DNA from 4 places in the Pseudoalteromonas sp. SG43-7 genome. Region 4 is predicted to be linked to each of the others. Evidence: predicted binding sites of a transcription regulator. Region 4 holds the regulator's gene; each other region holds the start of a gene.
The links. The regulator sigma-54, encoded in region 4, starts transcription at its own class of promoters, with help from an activator protein. The targets are predictions, from matches to a motif close to GTTGGCACGNNNNTNGNNT.

Region 1 (4,209 bases), on a different contig from region 4:
TGGTATTTGAATAGCTTTTGATTTCAAATAAACACTTAATTGTAATTGGCAGTATAATTACAGTTTTTATAAGCTCTCGATGTATCAATACTATGGAGCTTTACATTGTTACACGTGAGGAAAAATGAGTAATCTAAGTCTGAAAAATAAGCTGTTGCTATTAGCTATTTTGCCGCTCACGCTGCTGTTAATTAGTTTAATGGCCAGCTCATATTATTTAGAGTATCAAAATCAGCAGCAAAATTTTGTATCGTTTAAAACAAAATTAATTGCTGACAAAGAAAGTTTATTAGCAACTGAGGTTGAGATAGGCCGCCAAATAATTAATTACGAACTAGCCAAGGGGACTAAAGAAGATGCAAAAAATGCATTGCGAGATCTCACTTTTGGTAAAGATGGTTACTTTTTTATCTATGATACAAAAGGCGTTAGTATTTTCCATGCGTTATTGGGTGATGCAATTGAAGGGCAAAATAAAATAGCCATGACCGATCCTAATGGTAAAAAAATAATTGTTGGGTTGCTTGAGCAAGCAAGACAAGGTGGCGGTGCTTTTTATTATGCTTTCCAAAAGCCTAATACAACGGGTTTAGTTGAAAAAATGGGCTATGCAGCGATGGTTCCTGGTACAGATTGGATGCTAGGAACGGGCGCTTATATGGATGATATTGAAGCTGAGCTAACAAAATACCAAGCAACAATACAAGCTCATATGAATGAAAAAGTAACGACCCTGTTATTAATTGCATTATTTTGGGTGGTGTTGACGGTGTTTTTTGCCTTAATTGCGGCAAACAATATGGTAAAACCAATTCACAATATGGTGCAAAACTTAGATGATATTGCAAAAGGCGAAGGTGATCTGACTAAGCGCTTAGAAGTGCATAGTAACGATGAAATTGGTCAATTGGGTAATTCATTTAATGTGTTTGTTAGTAAACTACATAGCATTATCACCAATGTGGCAGATGTAACCCGTGATGTAAAAGATTCATCAAATGATATCAATACACAAACACAGTTAATTGAAAATCAGTTAGTAAACCATAATCATGAAACTGAGCTGGTAGCAACGGCGATCACCGAAATGTCAGCAACATCTCAGGAAGTCGCGCAAAATACCACACAAGTGGCGGTATCAACCCAGTCAGCCACGCAAGATGTTGCCAATGCTCAAAAATGTGTAGATGTTTCTTTAGAAGAAGTTTCAAATTTAATGAGTGAGATTAATCAAGCTGCTGAACAGGTTAATTCATTAAGTGAACAATCTAAAAAAATTAACAGTGTATTAAGTGTTATCGGTGGCATTGCTGAGCAAACTAACTTACTGGCCCTTAATGCGGCTATTGAAGCTGCAAGGGCTGGCGAGCAAGGCCGTGGTTTTGCGGTTGTAGCTGATGAAGTGAGAAGTTTAGCCAGTCGTACACAAGAGAGTACGTTAGAGATTAATGAAATGCTTAATGAGTTACATACGCTAGTCACGGCTGCGGTAAAGGCAATGTTGGCAAGTCAGCAAAGCTGTAATCGCTCAGTTGAGTCATCTCGCGCAATTTCTGAAAGTTTAGGAGCGGTAACCAGCTCGGTTACTACAATTAACGATATGAGCACACAAATAGCTACCGCTGCCACAGAGCAAAGTAGTGTAACTGAGGAAATTAACCGTAACGTTTTTGCGATTCAAGAAATCGTTAATGAGCTTACTCGTTCAATTAAAACAACCTCATCAGTCAGTCATCACTTAGCTGGTCGAGGGGAGAGTTTAGGCGATTTGGTAGGTCAGTTTAAGATCTAATATAAACAAAAAATAGCGGTATTATTGTTGAGCAGTAATAAATAAAGATCAGGCTTTAAATAGCCTGATCTTTGACTTTAAATATAAATGAATCAGTTTAAACTGAACACAAAACCGCTAGATTAGCTATTGAGTTTGCCCGTTGACGATTCTAAGTGTGCACGCACAAACCATTGAAACTGTTCTAAATCGGCAAGTTGGCTAATTAGCATATCCTCAGATACAGGATCGAGCTCTGATAGCTTGCCAATCGCACTTCGGTGATCGCCATTAATCCCATTGTATACTTTATCAAGCGCAACTAAATGATCTTTTACCAAGCCCTTACCAATTGCGTAATCTTGCCATGAACGACGATCAACTATCGATTTTGGAGTACCAACCGGAACTCCGCCCAGCGTAGCGATTCGCTCGGCGATGGTGTCGGTCATTGCTCTGATCACTTCAACCTGAGGGTCGAGCATTTCATGCACGCCAATAAAATTTGGGCCAACTACATTCCAATGAATATGTTTTAGAGTCAATTGTAAATCGATCAGTGCGACCATGCGGTTATCAAGTGTAGCAATGGTATTTTTTGCAGATTCTTCATTCATACCTGGGGCAGTAAATTCAGCGATTTTGTTTGTTTCGTTATTGTTACTCATTATTCCTCCTGATTTATAAGGAATGTTCACAGCGTCTAATAAAGTCTATGAACATGCGTTAGTTTATATAAAGCAATGGCTGTGCCGATAAAAATTATTTTTTAAGTTTCTGATATTTAATAATTTATATGTTTTTTGAAGTTGGGTGATGAAAGCATTTCTTTGAAATGCCATGAAAAATATGCACTTTTTTGTAAAATCTGCAAAATAAAAGATGCTGTTACGTGTTAGCGAATTACTTACTCTCAATAATAACTGTGATACAGAAGTGTATTATCATTGTTGATTAATCATCACTTACATATACTCAACCCATCTTGTTATTAAAGGAGAAGTGCATGTTGAGATTTTTTTCTATCGAGCAGGGGGTGATCAGAGAGTTAGAGCCTTCATCCGATACCTCTCTTGAAGCATCAATCAGAAATGCACACTGGATTGACACAATCAACCCAACGGAAGATGAGCGAAATACGCTCGCAAAAACGCTCAATATAACTTTTCCTGAGTCAGGGGATGTGCAAGAGATTGAAGCTTCATCGCGATGTTTTATCGACAATGAAGGCTTGCATGTGCACGCATTGTTTATGTCGCCCAATGAAGGACGTTTTAATACGGTAACAGTGGCCTGTTTACTTCAGGATAACTGTTTGCTGACCATTCGCGATGACGAGCTGGCTGACTTTCGATTGTTACGCTTAAGAGCACGTAAAGGTCAAGTAATGTGTGATACGCCAAAACAGTTATTGGTTACATTATTCGATCAAAAAGTCGAAAACCATGCTGATATGCTCGAGGATATGCATCATCAGTTAGAGAAGCTCAGTGCATATGTACTAGAAGAAGATGACTCTGATCTAGAAGAAGCGGTCAGTCGTATCGCGCGTTTAGAGGATGCGAATGGGAAAGTGCGTTTGTGTTTAATGGATACGCGGCGCAATATTTCGTTTTTAATACGTCGTTTAGGTGTACAAAATGAGGATCGCGAATCACTACGAGAAATTGTACTTGATATAGATACGCTAATGTCTCACTGTACCTTTTTGTTTGATAAGGTGAACTTTTTGATGGATTCAACACAAGGTTTTATTAACATTGAACAAAATCAAATTATCAAAACCTTCTCTATTGCTTCGGTGGTTTTTTTACCACCTACCGTAGTCGCCAGTGTATATGGGATGAACTTTAATATAATGCCTGAGCTGCAATGGGAATGGGGTTACCCATTTGCAATTGGCATTATGTTGCTATCGGGCTTTGCCCCTTATTTATTTTTTAAACACAAAGGCTGGCTGTAGTGTGTGCCAAGGACTACTTGGCATACACGATTACACGAGTTTATATTCATTTTATACGGATAGCGGTCTTATTATCACCTTGCATTAAGATAATAAAGCGGCCGCTAGGCGTACAAAGTCTGACGAGGTAAGTATACCCACGAGTTTATTTTTTTCAGTGATCACAGGCATGCAACCATGGCGGTTATCAACAAAAAACCGAGCAACATCTTGCAGTGGTTGGGTTGCTAGTACAGTGGCAAAATCGGTTGCCATAATAGTGTGTATTTTCGTTTGTTTTTCCTTTCGTTCAAGTGCGCTAGGGCTGTAATTAGCCATAATATTCATCACTTGGGCAATCATGATTTTTTGTGTCAACATACCCACTAGTTCGCCATTGTGATCAATTACCGGAATATGGCGGATATTTTTTTCCTTCATTAGATTATGTGCGTCGTGTAGGGTGTTTTCTGCACTTACGGCATATGGATCTGAT
Region 2 (4,209 bases), on a different contig from region 4:
ACCATGACTTTTTATATCAGCAAGTAATGCAGCTGGTGCGTGAGCTGAGTGAGCAGGGGACACTATTACCAGGCGAAAAACTCCCCTCATTACGTAAAATGGCCACTAAGCTGAATGTCAGTATTCCGACGGTGAAATTGGCTTACCAATCACTTGAGGCACAAGGTTTGGTTGAAGCACGAGAAAAGTCAGGCTATTTTTTAAAAACGGCACATACCCAGTTAGCGCGGCCAAAGCGGGTTAAACTCAATCGTGAGCCAGTTTCGGTCAACATGCAGGTATTAATTGAGCAAGTGTATGATGCAATTCATCAAGCCGATGTCGTACCGTTTGGCATTGCTAATCCTGTTGCTGCCGCTCCAACTGATAAAATGCTAAGTCGTACGATGCGCCGGGTTATGTCGATTGCCGGCAGTCGCGCCATAAATTATGGTGCGATGGATGGTTTTGCACCATTGAAAAAGCAGTTAATCCATCGTTATTTAGATTTTGGCATTGGTGTTGACTCGCAAGAACTTGTGATCACCAACGGTGCTCAAGAAGCACTGGCGATCGCGCTAAAATGTGTCACTAAAGTAGGTGATGTGGTGGCGATCGAGTCACCTTGTTATTTTGGTATCATTGAATTGATCGAAAGCCTGGGCCTCAAGGCGCTCGAGATCCCGCTGTGTCCTGATGATGGGATCTGGCTTGATGATCTGAGCCAGGCTTTACATGATCACGATATTAAAGCCTGTGTGTTCTCTACTTCGATCAATAATCCTGTGGGTAGTTTTATGCCTGATCATAAGCGTAAACAATTAGTAGAGTTATTGGAATCTCAAGATGTGGTGCTAATTGAAGATGATGTGTATGGTGATTTACATTTTACCCCGCAGCGTGGTACACCCGCTCAGGCTTACTCAACAAAAGGGTTGGTATTAACCTGTGCATCGTTTTCTAAAACTGCGGCGCCGAGTTATCGTGTTGGCTGGTTGATTGCCGGAAAGTTTGCTGCCAAAGCGCGTCGCTATAAGCGTGCATTGAGTTGTTCTACTTCACTGATCAATCAATGGACGTTATATGAATTTATAGTCAGTGGTGATTATGATCGTAATATAAAACTACTGCGACAGCGTCTACGTTCTAATAAAGAACGAATGATCTGGTGTTTACATCAGGCCTTTCCGAGTACCGCTAGGATCAGCGATCCGCAAGGCGGATGTGTGGTCTGGATTGATTTAGGTGCGGCTTACGATAGTGTAAAACTATTTCAACTGGCATTAGAAAGTGGCATTAGCATTACTCCGGGCTATATTTTTTCAGCCACTAATAAATATCGCAGTTGTATTCGATTAAGTTATGGTTTGCCATGGGGTGAAAAAATTGAACAAGCTATTATAAAGCTAGGTGAGTTAGTGCATTTAGCGAAGAAATAGCATGGCATAAAAAAGCAGCACCTTTAAAAAAGAGTGCTGCTAAAGGGATATCAAACTTTTAGCGTTTAGAACCTGAGTTCAAGTTAGTTATTTTGTTTATAACTAAATAATTGGTAGTCTTTCAATTCTGGAACTAGTTTAACTAATTGTTGCTCTTGATCAGCAATGGTTGAAAAATTACCGCACAGTGCATCAGCGCGTTTTTCAAGTTGGTTAGCTTGTTGCTCAACTTTGGCTTCAATTTCAGCTCCCATATTTTCCATGCGTTGTTCAAAGGCTTGCATATCGCCACCAGAGCCCATTAGTTCTGAACCTACAGCCATTAAAATACTACCCATCGATTGCATCATCGCAGCTTGTACAGCGCTTTCTATTTGCTCATCAAATTGGCTTTCAAAGTTTTCGCCAAATTGGCTAAAGCTTTGTTGGCCCATTACAAAAGCGCCTTGTTGGTAAAAGGTGTTTTGTACTTCTACCTGAATATCAGCCATTAATTCATTAATGCTATCTAGGCCATCGATATTAAATGCATTGGCGACTTCTTCAATGGCGACCCCGGCAATTTTAACGCCTTCAAGAGCAATGTTCGCGACTTCTGGTAATTGGCTACGCAGACTGTCTGAATAATTACTGATCGCTTGGTGTTGTTGACTGTTGAGTGCCAAAGTTTGGCCATCAATCATTAACTCGCCACTATTTATAAAAGTCATAGTGTGGTTATCAGCTGTAAAAATTTCTAATTCATTTGGCTTAATACGCACATCATTTTTAAATTCAACGTCACATGTGTCGCCGCTAAAAGAAATATTCGTCTCATTATCATTGTGTGCCATTGCCCCTGTGGCAATGAATAAAGAACTTATTAATAGTAATTTTTTCATTTTTATTTCCTGCTAATTTGTTGATTATGACCAGTACGCATTTAACGTATTTAATACTTATCAAGTTTAATGCCAATAATTATTGGCATTTAAAAACAATGAGTTAATTGTTTTTTTCCCTTTTTTAATTACATTTAAATGTTATAAAAAAGCCATTTTTTAGTCATTTTGACTAATTTACATTAATACATAAAAGATACTTATCGTTTCGATAAAAAACTCTCACTTTCCAGAACTCAAATTTAGCGCTATTTATTCACAATATCGACATAACACTATTTTAGAATTGCGTTATGGCTTTATTTTGGTGCTTTTTCATACGGTGAAATAGTGCTGAACATTTTTAATTTACCAATGATAGTGATAAAAAATCCTTAATTGGTCTCAAACACTTTATGGAGTGGGTTGTGGGTAAGACATTTAGTTACGATGCGCTAGATGACGATTTTGTTGAAGACGAGTACGAAATGGTCGGGCGTAATCAACACGACAAGAATAAGCAAAAGGTTAAGAAAAAGTTGGAAGACTACCTTGAGCAAAAACGCTTGCGTAAAAACTTGGGCGATGATGACTTAGATGAGTATTTAAACGACTAAGAGATAATTTAAATAAAGAGGCAATTTGCCTCTTTATTGCTTTTAGAGTTTAGATATTACTGCTTTTAAGGGCTTTGATAATAGCACCTTCGATTTGTTGCGGTTTGGTAAATGGTGCAAAGCGTTTAATTGCCTCGCCGTCGCGGCCAACTAAAAACTTAGTGAAATTCCATTTTATTTTGCGGGTTAAAAATCCAGGTAAGGCTGATTTTAAATGCCTGAATACGGGGTGGGCGTTTTCGCCATTAACATCAATTTTGCTCATCATCACAAAATCAACACCGTAGTTAATTAAACAACCTTGCGCTATTTCTTTTGCGCCGCCAGGCTCTTGTTTGCCGAATTGATTGCACGGAAAACCAATAATTACTAACCCTTGATCAGCGTATTTTGCATGTAATTGTTGTAAACCTTCGTACTGTGGAGTGAAGCCACATTTACTAGCAGTGTTGACAATTAACACAACTTTGCCTGCGAAATCTGAAAAATCAATGCTTTGGCCTTGCAGATTGCTGGCTGAAAGTTGATAGAAGTCGTTCATGTTGCTCTCTTGTTATTGTTGTTTGTTAAATTCTATCCTGAGTTGTGACAGACATACAGCTTAAATTATCATCATATTGCATAGACCATTTTATTTTAACTTGCATGATTAAAGCTTGTGAGTAAATGTTCAATCAATAATCGCACTCTGTACGGCATTAAATCTTTACGTGGATACACTAACCAAGAGGCATTGTCTGTTACCTGAAACTCATCAAGTAAGGTAATTAGTTGCCCGTTTTCAATATACTTATCAACAATATCAGTGGCTAAATGGGCAATGCCTAAGCCTGCTAATGTCGCAGATAATAGTGCGCGCGGATGGTTACTGCGCCAGTTGCCGGCAACTTTTACCTCTTTAATATCGCCGGCAAAATTAAATCGCCAACGTTTCCCCATGGCAATTAAGCAATTATGAGCGGTTAATTGTTGAGGCGTAGTTGGGGTTGGGTGATGTGCTAAATATTCTGGACTGGCAACGAGAGTCATGATTCGCGGGCTAAGTGGTCGTGCAATTAAGTTAGAGTCTTGCATGCGGCCAAAACGGATCGCTAAATCAAAACCTTCTTCAACTAAGTCGACATTACGATTGTTGAAGTCCATATCTACTTCAACCTCAGGGTAGCGTTTTACAAACTCAACAATTTTAGGTGCTACATGACATGCAACAAATTCACCAGCACCAGAAATTCTAATGATCCCTTTGGGTTTACGTTGCTCACCTTGCAGTTGATTATTAGCATCAATTAGCTCTTGTTTAATTGCTTTGAGCTT
Region 3 (4,209 bases), on a different contig from region 4:
GCACATCGGCCAACAAACCTTCCTAATATTTATGTCATTGGTGGCTGGATTAATCTTTGCCAACGTTGCACTCCCACCGAAAAAGAGTTTATAAAGCAATTAAGTGCGGTAGTCACTATCGCGCTTAAACCTTATCACTTTAATCTCTTCATTAAACGCCTACTTGTGCGTATTAATCGCATATTTTAGCATTTAAGGTACACCTTGTTATAATCCTTCGATAATTAAAACATGCGAAGGAAAATTCATGATAAAAACTAGCCTAGCACTGGCTCTTGGACTCTCAAGCTCACTGGCATTTGCAGCCACATCGCTTACTGTAGAAGATATCCCTAAAATTCAGTCAGTTATTCAAACCAGCATTAGTCCAAATGGTGACAATGTTGCATTTACCCGCTCAGTGCCACGTGAATTATACGTCGACGAGAATGGTGCCAATTATAGCGAACTCTATGTCGTCGATGATGAAGGTGTCGAGCGTCCTTTCATTACCGGCTCTGTAAGTATCAAGAGTATTCAATGGTCAAACGATAGCAAAACGATCTACTTTTTAGCAAAACTTAAAGACGACAAGTTTACCGCGTTATATCAAATTCCAGTGGATGGTGGTCAAGCGCAAAAAGTACTATCGCTTAAAGACACATCAATTTCTAGCTATCAGTTAAGCCCGAATAACAAACCACTCGCTATTTTAGCTATGCCAGCGGCTGATAAATCTGAAAAAGAGCTGAAAAAATTAGGCTTTATGGCTGAGGTGTACGAGCTAGGCTTAAGAGATAAACAACTATTTATTGTCGATTTAGCCAAAACAGATAAACCTCTTACACCAACAGCGCTTAACGTTGCAAACTATGTAAGTGATGTAAACTGGGCCGCAAAAGGCGATAAGTTATTAGTAAAAACCCAGCCTACAGCGCTAATTGACGACAAATACACTAAATCACAATGGCACTTATTTGATATTGCGACTAATCAAGTGACGATGTCGTTTGCTACTGAAGGTAAATTAGACGGTGCTGAACTGTCTCATGATGGTCGTTACATCGCAATTCTAGGTGCCGAAGATAAGCATGATCCAGCCGCTGGTCGTTTATTTTTAGCTGACACAAAAACAGGTGAAGTAAGTGATTGGTTACCTAATTTCATGGGTCATATCGTTGATTTTGAATGGTCACATAAACGCAACACGCTTAATTTTATTGCCAATGTAGGTACGCAAAGTTTTGTCGCAAGCATTAAAACCGGCTCTAATAAATACAAAAAAATTATTAATGAAGGCCAATTTATTGCATCAAATCTGAGTATTTCTGATTCAGATAAAACCTTAGCGCTACGTGCAAACACTGCAAAGCACCCAAATGAAGTATTCATTATTCGTGGTTCTAAAGCACAACGTTTAACGGATTCAAACAACTGGTTGAATGACAAACGTTTTGCTAAGCAAGAAACTATTTCACTTAAGGCTCGCGACGGTGTTGAGATTGATGGCGTATTAGTCTACCCATTAGATTATGAAAAAGGCACGCGCTATCCATTGGTCATGTCAGTGCACGGTGGCCCTGAAAGCCATGACAAAGACGGTTGGGTAACAAACTACTCGCGTCCAGGTCAAATGGGAGCAGCACGTGGTTATGCAGTATTTTACCCAAATTACCGTGGCTCTACAGGTAAAGGCGTTGATTATTCAAAGCTTGGTCAAAACGACTATGCAGGTAAAGAGTTTGACGATTTAATTGACTTTAAACAGCATCTTGTTGAAATGGGCTTAGTTGATACTAAACGTGTTGGTATTACGGGTGGCTCTTATGGTGGTTATGCATCAGCATGGGCCGCAACAAAATTGACTGAACACTTTGCTGCGAGCGTGATGTTTGTAGGTGTTACCAACCAACTATCTAAATTTGGAACTACTGATATTTCTAACGAAATGAATCTTGTGCATGCACGTTCATACCCATGGGATAAATGGCAGTGGTATTTAGAGCGCAGCCCTATTTACTGGGCAGGCCAGTCTAAAACACCATTACTGATCATGCATGGTAAAGATGATCCTCGCGTACACCCTGCACAATCAATGGAACTGTACCGTTATATGAAAGTACAAGGCAAAGATGTACGCCTTGTATACTATCCTGGCGAAGGTCATGGTAACCGTAAAGTAGCCGCGCAATATGATTACAGTTTACGTTTAATGCGTTGGATGGATAACTATTTAATTGACGGCAAAAAAGACATGCCAGCATTCGAGATTGACCATGCAGGCAAGTTAAAAGCGGTAAAAGACGCCAATAAATAATCCTATTATTTTGTGTTAAATACGCTTTTAGGCCAACATTCGTGTTGGCCTTTTTGCTTTTAAATAACAATGAATATGGATGTAATATAAAGACCTAACTCGGTAATTTTTACAAGAAAACACCTTAACAAGCTCAAATATAAAAAATTAAATCAATATATTACAACAACTTAAAAGTTGGCTTCTGTCTTGCAATATTCATTGTAATTAATGAGTAAAGCAAGGAAAACCCATGAATATTTTTGAAGCACTTCGTAATGATCACGACAAACAACGTTCGCTTGTCGATGCGCTGATAAAAACCCAGGGGGAGTCACCGAATAGACAGTCTCTTATGGATAATTTAAAACATGAGTTAATAGAACATGCTAAATTTGAAGAGCGTTATTTCTATAATCCTTTGATGTTTGATGATTTAACCCATGAAAAAGCCCGTCATAGTATTGCAGAGCATCATGAACTTGATGAATTGATTGAGCAACTTGAAGAAACTGATATGAGCTCACCAGTGTGGCTTGTGACCGCTAAAAAATTACATCATCTTGTACATCATCATCTGGCTGAAGAAGAGCATGAAGTATTTCAACTAGCCGGTAAAGCGCTAACCGAAAGTCAAAAAGAAAGTCTAGCCGAAAAGTATAATGATGCGATGAGTTAACTGCTATATGTGCCCGCTTTAATTTATAAAGCTCTCTAAATAGCAACAACTCTATACCATTTGCATTTATTAGGCACCTCTAACACGGTCAATACTTGGCTAAGCAAACACTCTTAAATTAACTAAGCCCGGCATCAAACGCTGGGTTTTTTAATGCTCATGCTCCATCCCCACCTTTATTTAATATGAAAATCATTCATTGAATGTAAATATTTCGCAATTGAACATACAACTGATAATTGTTATCATACCTACCTTGGTTGCTTATTAGATTAATAATCTTTATTCTTGTCATGAAGGAAGTACAATGAAATCCCGCCCGCTTTATCTGGCCTCACTGATCAGTGCATTATTAACATCAACAACACTTATTGCTGATGATGACACAGCTGAAAATATGGAAGTGATGGTTGTCACCGCTTCTGGTTATGAGCAAAAATTAATAGATGCACCTGCAAGTGTCTCGGTTGTCTCTCGCGAAGATCTACAAAATAAGCCATTTACTAGCCTTGCTGATGCGCTTCGTGATATCGAAGGTATCGATGTTGGTGCCGGACAAGATAAAAACGGTAATATTAGTATTACCATGCGTGGTTTACCCGCAAGCTATACTCTAGTGCTTATTGATGGCCGCCGTCAAAGTGATGTAGGTAATATAGGCCCAAACAACTTTGGTAACAGCCAATTTATGTATATGCCGCCACTTGAGGCTATCGAGCGAATTGAAGTCGTTCGTGGCCCAATGTCCACTTTATATGGCGCTGATGCAATCGGTGGTGTAATCAATATTATCACTCGTAAAAATCTTGATAGCACCCATGGTAGCGTCACGGTAAGCAGTAATATCCAACAAGACGATCAATACGGTAACGATAATAAAGTCGATATATATTTGACCGGCCCAAGCGGCGTTGAGGGATTAACTTACGGGATCCGTGGTAGTTTTTATGACCGTCAAGAAAGTGAGCCAACTTACAGCGAAAGTTTACCACTTCCAGATGGCAGCATGTGGGTTGATGATGGTAGCTTTGGCGATAAAAAAATCGTTGCAGCACGTAACTGGAATGCCGGCGCAACAATAAACTACCTGATCAATAATCAGAATGAAATTACCTTTGAGTACGACATAGCCAAACAGCGTTACGATAACACCGAAGGTCAAACGGGTACGTTAGATAGCCCAGTCAGTTTATGGCGTGTTAGCAAAGGCATTGTACAGCCACGCGTTGGTTATACTCCATATCAACGTGTTGAA
Region 4 (4,209 bases):
GTATTTTTATCAAAGTACCGCCATAAAACAACACCAAGAAGATATAATAGCAAAACCTGATTATACTGCGGTGGCATTAAAACAAACCGCATTTGATGAACAAGGTAAAATTAGCCACAAAGTAACAGCTGCAAAAATGGAACTCTACCAACAGTTAGGGTTCACTTACTTTGAACAACCTATTTTTACACTCTATAATCAACAGCAGACGTGGCAAATTAATGCCGATGAAGCCACCTTATATGAAAATCATCAATTAATTTTAGAAGGTAATGTGGTTGCTAAAAACCTGACCAATAATGCCATGATTGAACATATAAACGCAGATAATATTCAGGTTGATATTGAACTACAAACCATGAGTTCAGAACAACCAGTTGAATTAATCGGACCAAATTTAAAAATCACTGGGCGCGGTCTCCATGCCGACTTAAAAGCCGAAGTGGTAGAACTAATTAACCATACGCGAACCATATATTATGACCAATAAATTTGCTCACTTGCTTGTTATACCAAGCTTATTCATTGCTTTTGCAAGCTTTGCTGAAAATACGACACCACCTGCAGATCAAGTCTCTATCAGTGCTGACACGCAGCTTGCCCAACTGAAAGACAATATCGGTATTTTTGAAAAAAATGTTGAAATCATTCATGGTAACCGCCGTATCAAAGCGGATCGACTTGAAGTCCATAAGCGCGAAGATTTAGGCGATAACAAACAACTACTTGTCGCAACTGGCAGTCCGGCTTACTTTGAAGAAAAACAAACTGATGGCACAGTAATGAGTGCCAGTGCTGATGAAGTCCGTTACGATGTCGCTAAGCGCTATTTAACCTTGGTTGGCAATGCACAAGTCACTCAGGCAGGTCAAAAAATCAATGCCAAAAGCATTACCTATGATATGGACCAGCAACTGATCAGTGCTGAAAAAGGCGCAAGCTCAAGCGATCGTGTGCACACCATTTTGGTACCAGTAGACAGTAAAAAAGACAAATCTAAAGGGCAGCCATGAGTACATTAAAAGCTGAATTTCTAGCAAAAAGCTATAAAGGTCGCCAAGTTGTAAAAAGCGTGGGTTTAGAAGTTAGCGCAGGCAGCATTGTTGGCTTATTGGGTCCTAATGGCGCTGGTAAAACCACCACCTTTTATATGATTGTGGGTTTAGTTCCAAGCGACAAAGGTAAAATCAGTATTGATGATAATGACATCACCTTACTGCCAATGCACAGTCGCGCACGGTTAGGGATTGGCTACCTGCCACAAGAATCATCCATCTTCCGTAAATTAACTGTTTATCAAAACCTGATGGCTATTTTAGAAACTCGTAAAGAGCTGAATAAACAAGCCAGAGAAGAAGCGCTCGACAGCTTACTTGATGAGTTTAGCATTCAACATATCCGCGACAGCCAAGGTATGGCATTATCTGGCGGTGAACGTCGTCGAGTTGAAATTGCACGCGCTTTAGCCGCAAACCCAAAATTTATCTTACTTGATGAGCCTTTTGCTGGCGTTGATCCTATTTCAGTGTTAGATATAAAGAAGATTATTGAACACCTTAAAAACCGTGGTATTGGCGTGCTTATTACCGACCACAATGTACGAGAAACCCTTGATGTTTGTGAAAAAGCCTACATAGTTTCTCATGGGGAGTTAATTGCATCAGGTACCCCTGAGCATGTACTCGCCGACCAAACAGTCCGCGATGTTTACCTGGGCGAGCAATTTAGGCTATAAAGCCACGCTCGGCTAAGTATCTGCTAGACTTAACGATGATAACAATAAAAGGATTGTTAGAGATACATGAGGCAATCACTCCAGCTGCGCATGGGCCAGCAACTTACAATGACACCACAGCTGCAACAAGCAATTCGCTTATTGCAACTCAGTACATTGGATCTCCAGCAAGAAATTCAAGAAGCGCTCGACAGCAATCCATTGTTAGAGCTAGAAGAACATGAATATTCAGACGACACGGCTGGTAAAAACGAACAAAAACAAGATAACGATGACTTAACCGTTAGCGCATCAGCAGACGACAAGCCAAGCGAATATGAACAAGAAAGTAGCGAAGCATTAAGTAAAGAGACCTTAAGTGACGAAATGGCTATGGACGTCACCTGGGACGAATACATGAGTGCTGCGCCAAATACGTCATCTGGGCCAATGCCTGAAGATGAGTCAATTTATCAAGGTGCCTCAACTGAAACCTTGCACGAATATCTAATGTGGCAATTACAACTCACACCTTTTAGTCCAACCGATGAAGCCATTGCCATTGCGATTGTTGAAGCCGTTGACGATTCAGGTATTTTAACCTTGAGCTGCGAAGACATCGCAGAAAGCTTAAATCAAGGTAATAACGAAGAAGAAATCGAACTCGACGAAGTGCAAGCAGTGTTAAAACGCATTCAGTTGTTTGACCCTGTTGGTATTGCTGCGCGCAGCCTACAAGAATGTTTATGTATTCAATTAAATCAATTTGATCCTGCAACTCCTTGGATTAGCGAGACAAAAATGATTTTAACTGATCATATCGATTTATTAGCTAGTCGTGACTATCGCACTTTGATGAAAAAGACTAAGCTTAAAGAAGATGAACTAAAAGAAGTAATGACACTGATCCACAGCCTTAACCCAAAGCCTGCGGATACCATAGTACGCGAAGAATCAGAGTATGTTATTCCTGACGTTTCGGTGAAAAAAATTAAAGGTCGCTGGGTGGTTGAACTCAATCCAGACAGCATGCCAAAAATTAGAGTGAACAGCCAATATGCGGCGATGTCACGCTCTGTAAAATCAAGCACTGACAGCCAATTTATACGCTCGCATTTGCAAGAAGCTAAATGGTTTATTAAAAGCCTAGAAAGTCGTAACGAGACGTTACTCAAAGTAACCAACTGCATTGTTAAACAGCAGCAAGGATTCTTTGAGCATGGCCCTGAGGCCATGCGCCCTATGGTACTAAACGACGTTGCCGAAATGGTTGAGATGCACGAATCAACAATTTCTCGTGTAACCACCCAAAAATACATGCATACCCCTCGTGGTATATTTGAGTTAAAATATTTTTTCTCGAGCCATGTAAGTACTGAGAACGGCGGCGAATGCTCATCGACAGCCATTCGAGCATTGATCAGAAAATTGATCAGTGCAGAAAACTCAGCGAAACCATTGAGTGATAGTAAGATTGCAGATATATTGGCAGAGCAAGGTATCAAAGTAGCTAGACGGACTATTGCAAAATACCGCGAGTCGCTGGCTATTCCACCGTCAAATCAACGTAAAAGTTTGATTTAAGGCGTAAAATCACAAGAGGAAAATGCTTATGCAACTAAATTTAACTGGTCGTCATGTAGAAATTACTGATTCATTAAGAGACTATGTAAACAATAAGTTTGCCAAGCTTGAAAGGCATTTTGATCATATCAATAATGTCCATGTCATTCTTGATGTAGAAAAGCTAAGCCAAAAAGCAGAAGCCACATTACATGTCAGTGGCGCTGAATTATTTGCCTCAACTGAGCACCAAGACATGTATGCAGCCATTGACGGACTAATCGACAAACTTGACCGTCAGGTAATTAAACACAAAGAGAAGCACGCTCGACACTAACACTATGAAATTAAGCTCACTTATTTGCCAGGACTGCAGTAAAGCTGCGGTCCTTTTTAATAGCAAAAAACGGATCATTGAATTTATCAGCCAATTGGCTCATGAACAACTTCCTCAGCTATCACAACAAGAAATCCTCAACGCACTACTGTCGAGAGAAAAACTAGGTAGTACGGGTATTGGTCGTGGTATTGCTATTCCTCATGGCCGTATGAGTGGTGTTGAAAACCCGCTAGCAATAATTATAGTGAGTGAATCACCGATTGATTTTGATGCGATAGATAATCGCCCAGTTGATATATTTGTAGCTCTCATCGTGCCAGATGGTGATAGCCAACTTCATTTGAAGACGTTAGCCACAATTGCTGATAAACTCAACGACAAAGATTTTTGTAAACAACTACGTAGCGCAAAAACAGACCAAGATTTGTATCACGTAATTGCTGCGCAATCGTAGCCAAATGAAGGAGAATTTACATGGAGTTAATCATCATCAGTGGGCGTTCTGGCTCAGGTAAATCTGTTGCTCTGCGTGTAGTAGAAGATCTTGGTTATTATTGTGTAGATAATATTCCGGTAAACTTATTACCTTCAT

Region 1: a site for sigma-54 is predicted at 2,510-2,528, ahead of dps (DNA starvation/stationary phase protection protein Dps). Genes of this name have one in related genera too.
Region 2: a site for sigma-54 is predicted at 2,358-2,376, ahead of H5200_RS03425 (YggN family protein). Genes of this name have one in related genera too.
Region 3: a site for sigma-54 is predicted at 2,473-2,491, ahead of H5200_RS00965 (hemerythrin domain-containing protein). Genes of this name have one in related genera too.

The regions. Positions count from the first base shown of each region.
Region 1 is NZ_JACJEY010000006.1:29,079-33,287, forward strand. It holds gene H5200_RS03890 (methyl-accepting chemotaxis protein) at 125-1,792, shown strand; gene dps (DNA starvation/stationary phase protection protein Dps) at 1,915-2,439, opposite strand; gene corA (magnesium/cobalt transporter CorA) at 2,778-3,734, shown strand; gene H5200_RS03905 (HPP family protein) at 3,819-4,209, opposite strand, start outside.
Region 2 is NZ_JACJEY010000005.1:74,915-79,123, forward strand. It holds gene H5200_RS03420 (PLP-dependent aminotransferase family protein) at 1-1,418, shown strand, start outside; gene H5200_RS03425 (YggN family protein) at 1,502-2,299, opposite strand; gene H5200_RS03430 (PA3496 family putative envelope integrity protein) at 2,707-2,895, shown strand; gene H5200_RS03435 (glutathione peroxidase) at 2,945-3,436, opposite strand; gene H5200_RS03440 (LysR family transcriptional regulator) at 3,532-4,209, opposite strand, start outside.
Region 3 is NZ_JACJEY010000002.1:15,046-19,254, forward strand. It holds gene H5200_RS00955 (threonine/serine exporter ThrE family protein) at 1-94, shown strand, start outside; gene H5200_RS00960 (S9 family peptidase) at 248-2,296, shown strand; gene H5200_RS00965 (hemerythrin domain-containing protein) at 2,529-2,954, shown strand; gene H5200_RS00970 (TonB-dependent receptor domain-containing protein) at 3,262-4,209, shown strand, end outside.
Region 4 is NZ_JACJEY010000058.1:8,992-13,200, reverse strand. It holds gene lptC (LPS export ABC transporter periplasmic protein LptC) at 1-490, shown strand, start outside; gene lptA (lipopolysaccharide transport periplasmic protein LptA) at 480-1,013, shown strand; gene lptB (LPS export ABC transporter ATP-binding protein) at 1,010-1,735, shown strand; gene H5200_RS19435 (RNA polymerase factor sigma-54) at 1,802-3,298, shown strand; gene hpf (ribosome hibernation promoting factor) at 3,327-3,614, shown strand; gene ptsN (PTS IIA-like nitrogen regulatory protein PtsN) at 3,619-4,071, shown strand; gene rapZ (RNase adapter RapZ) at 4,092-4,209, shown strand, end outside.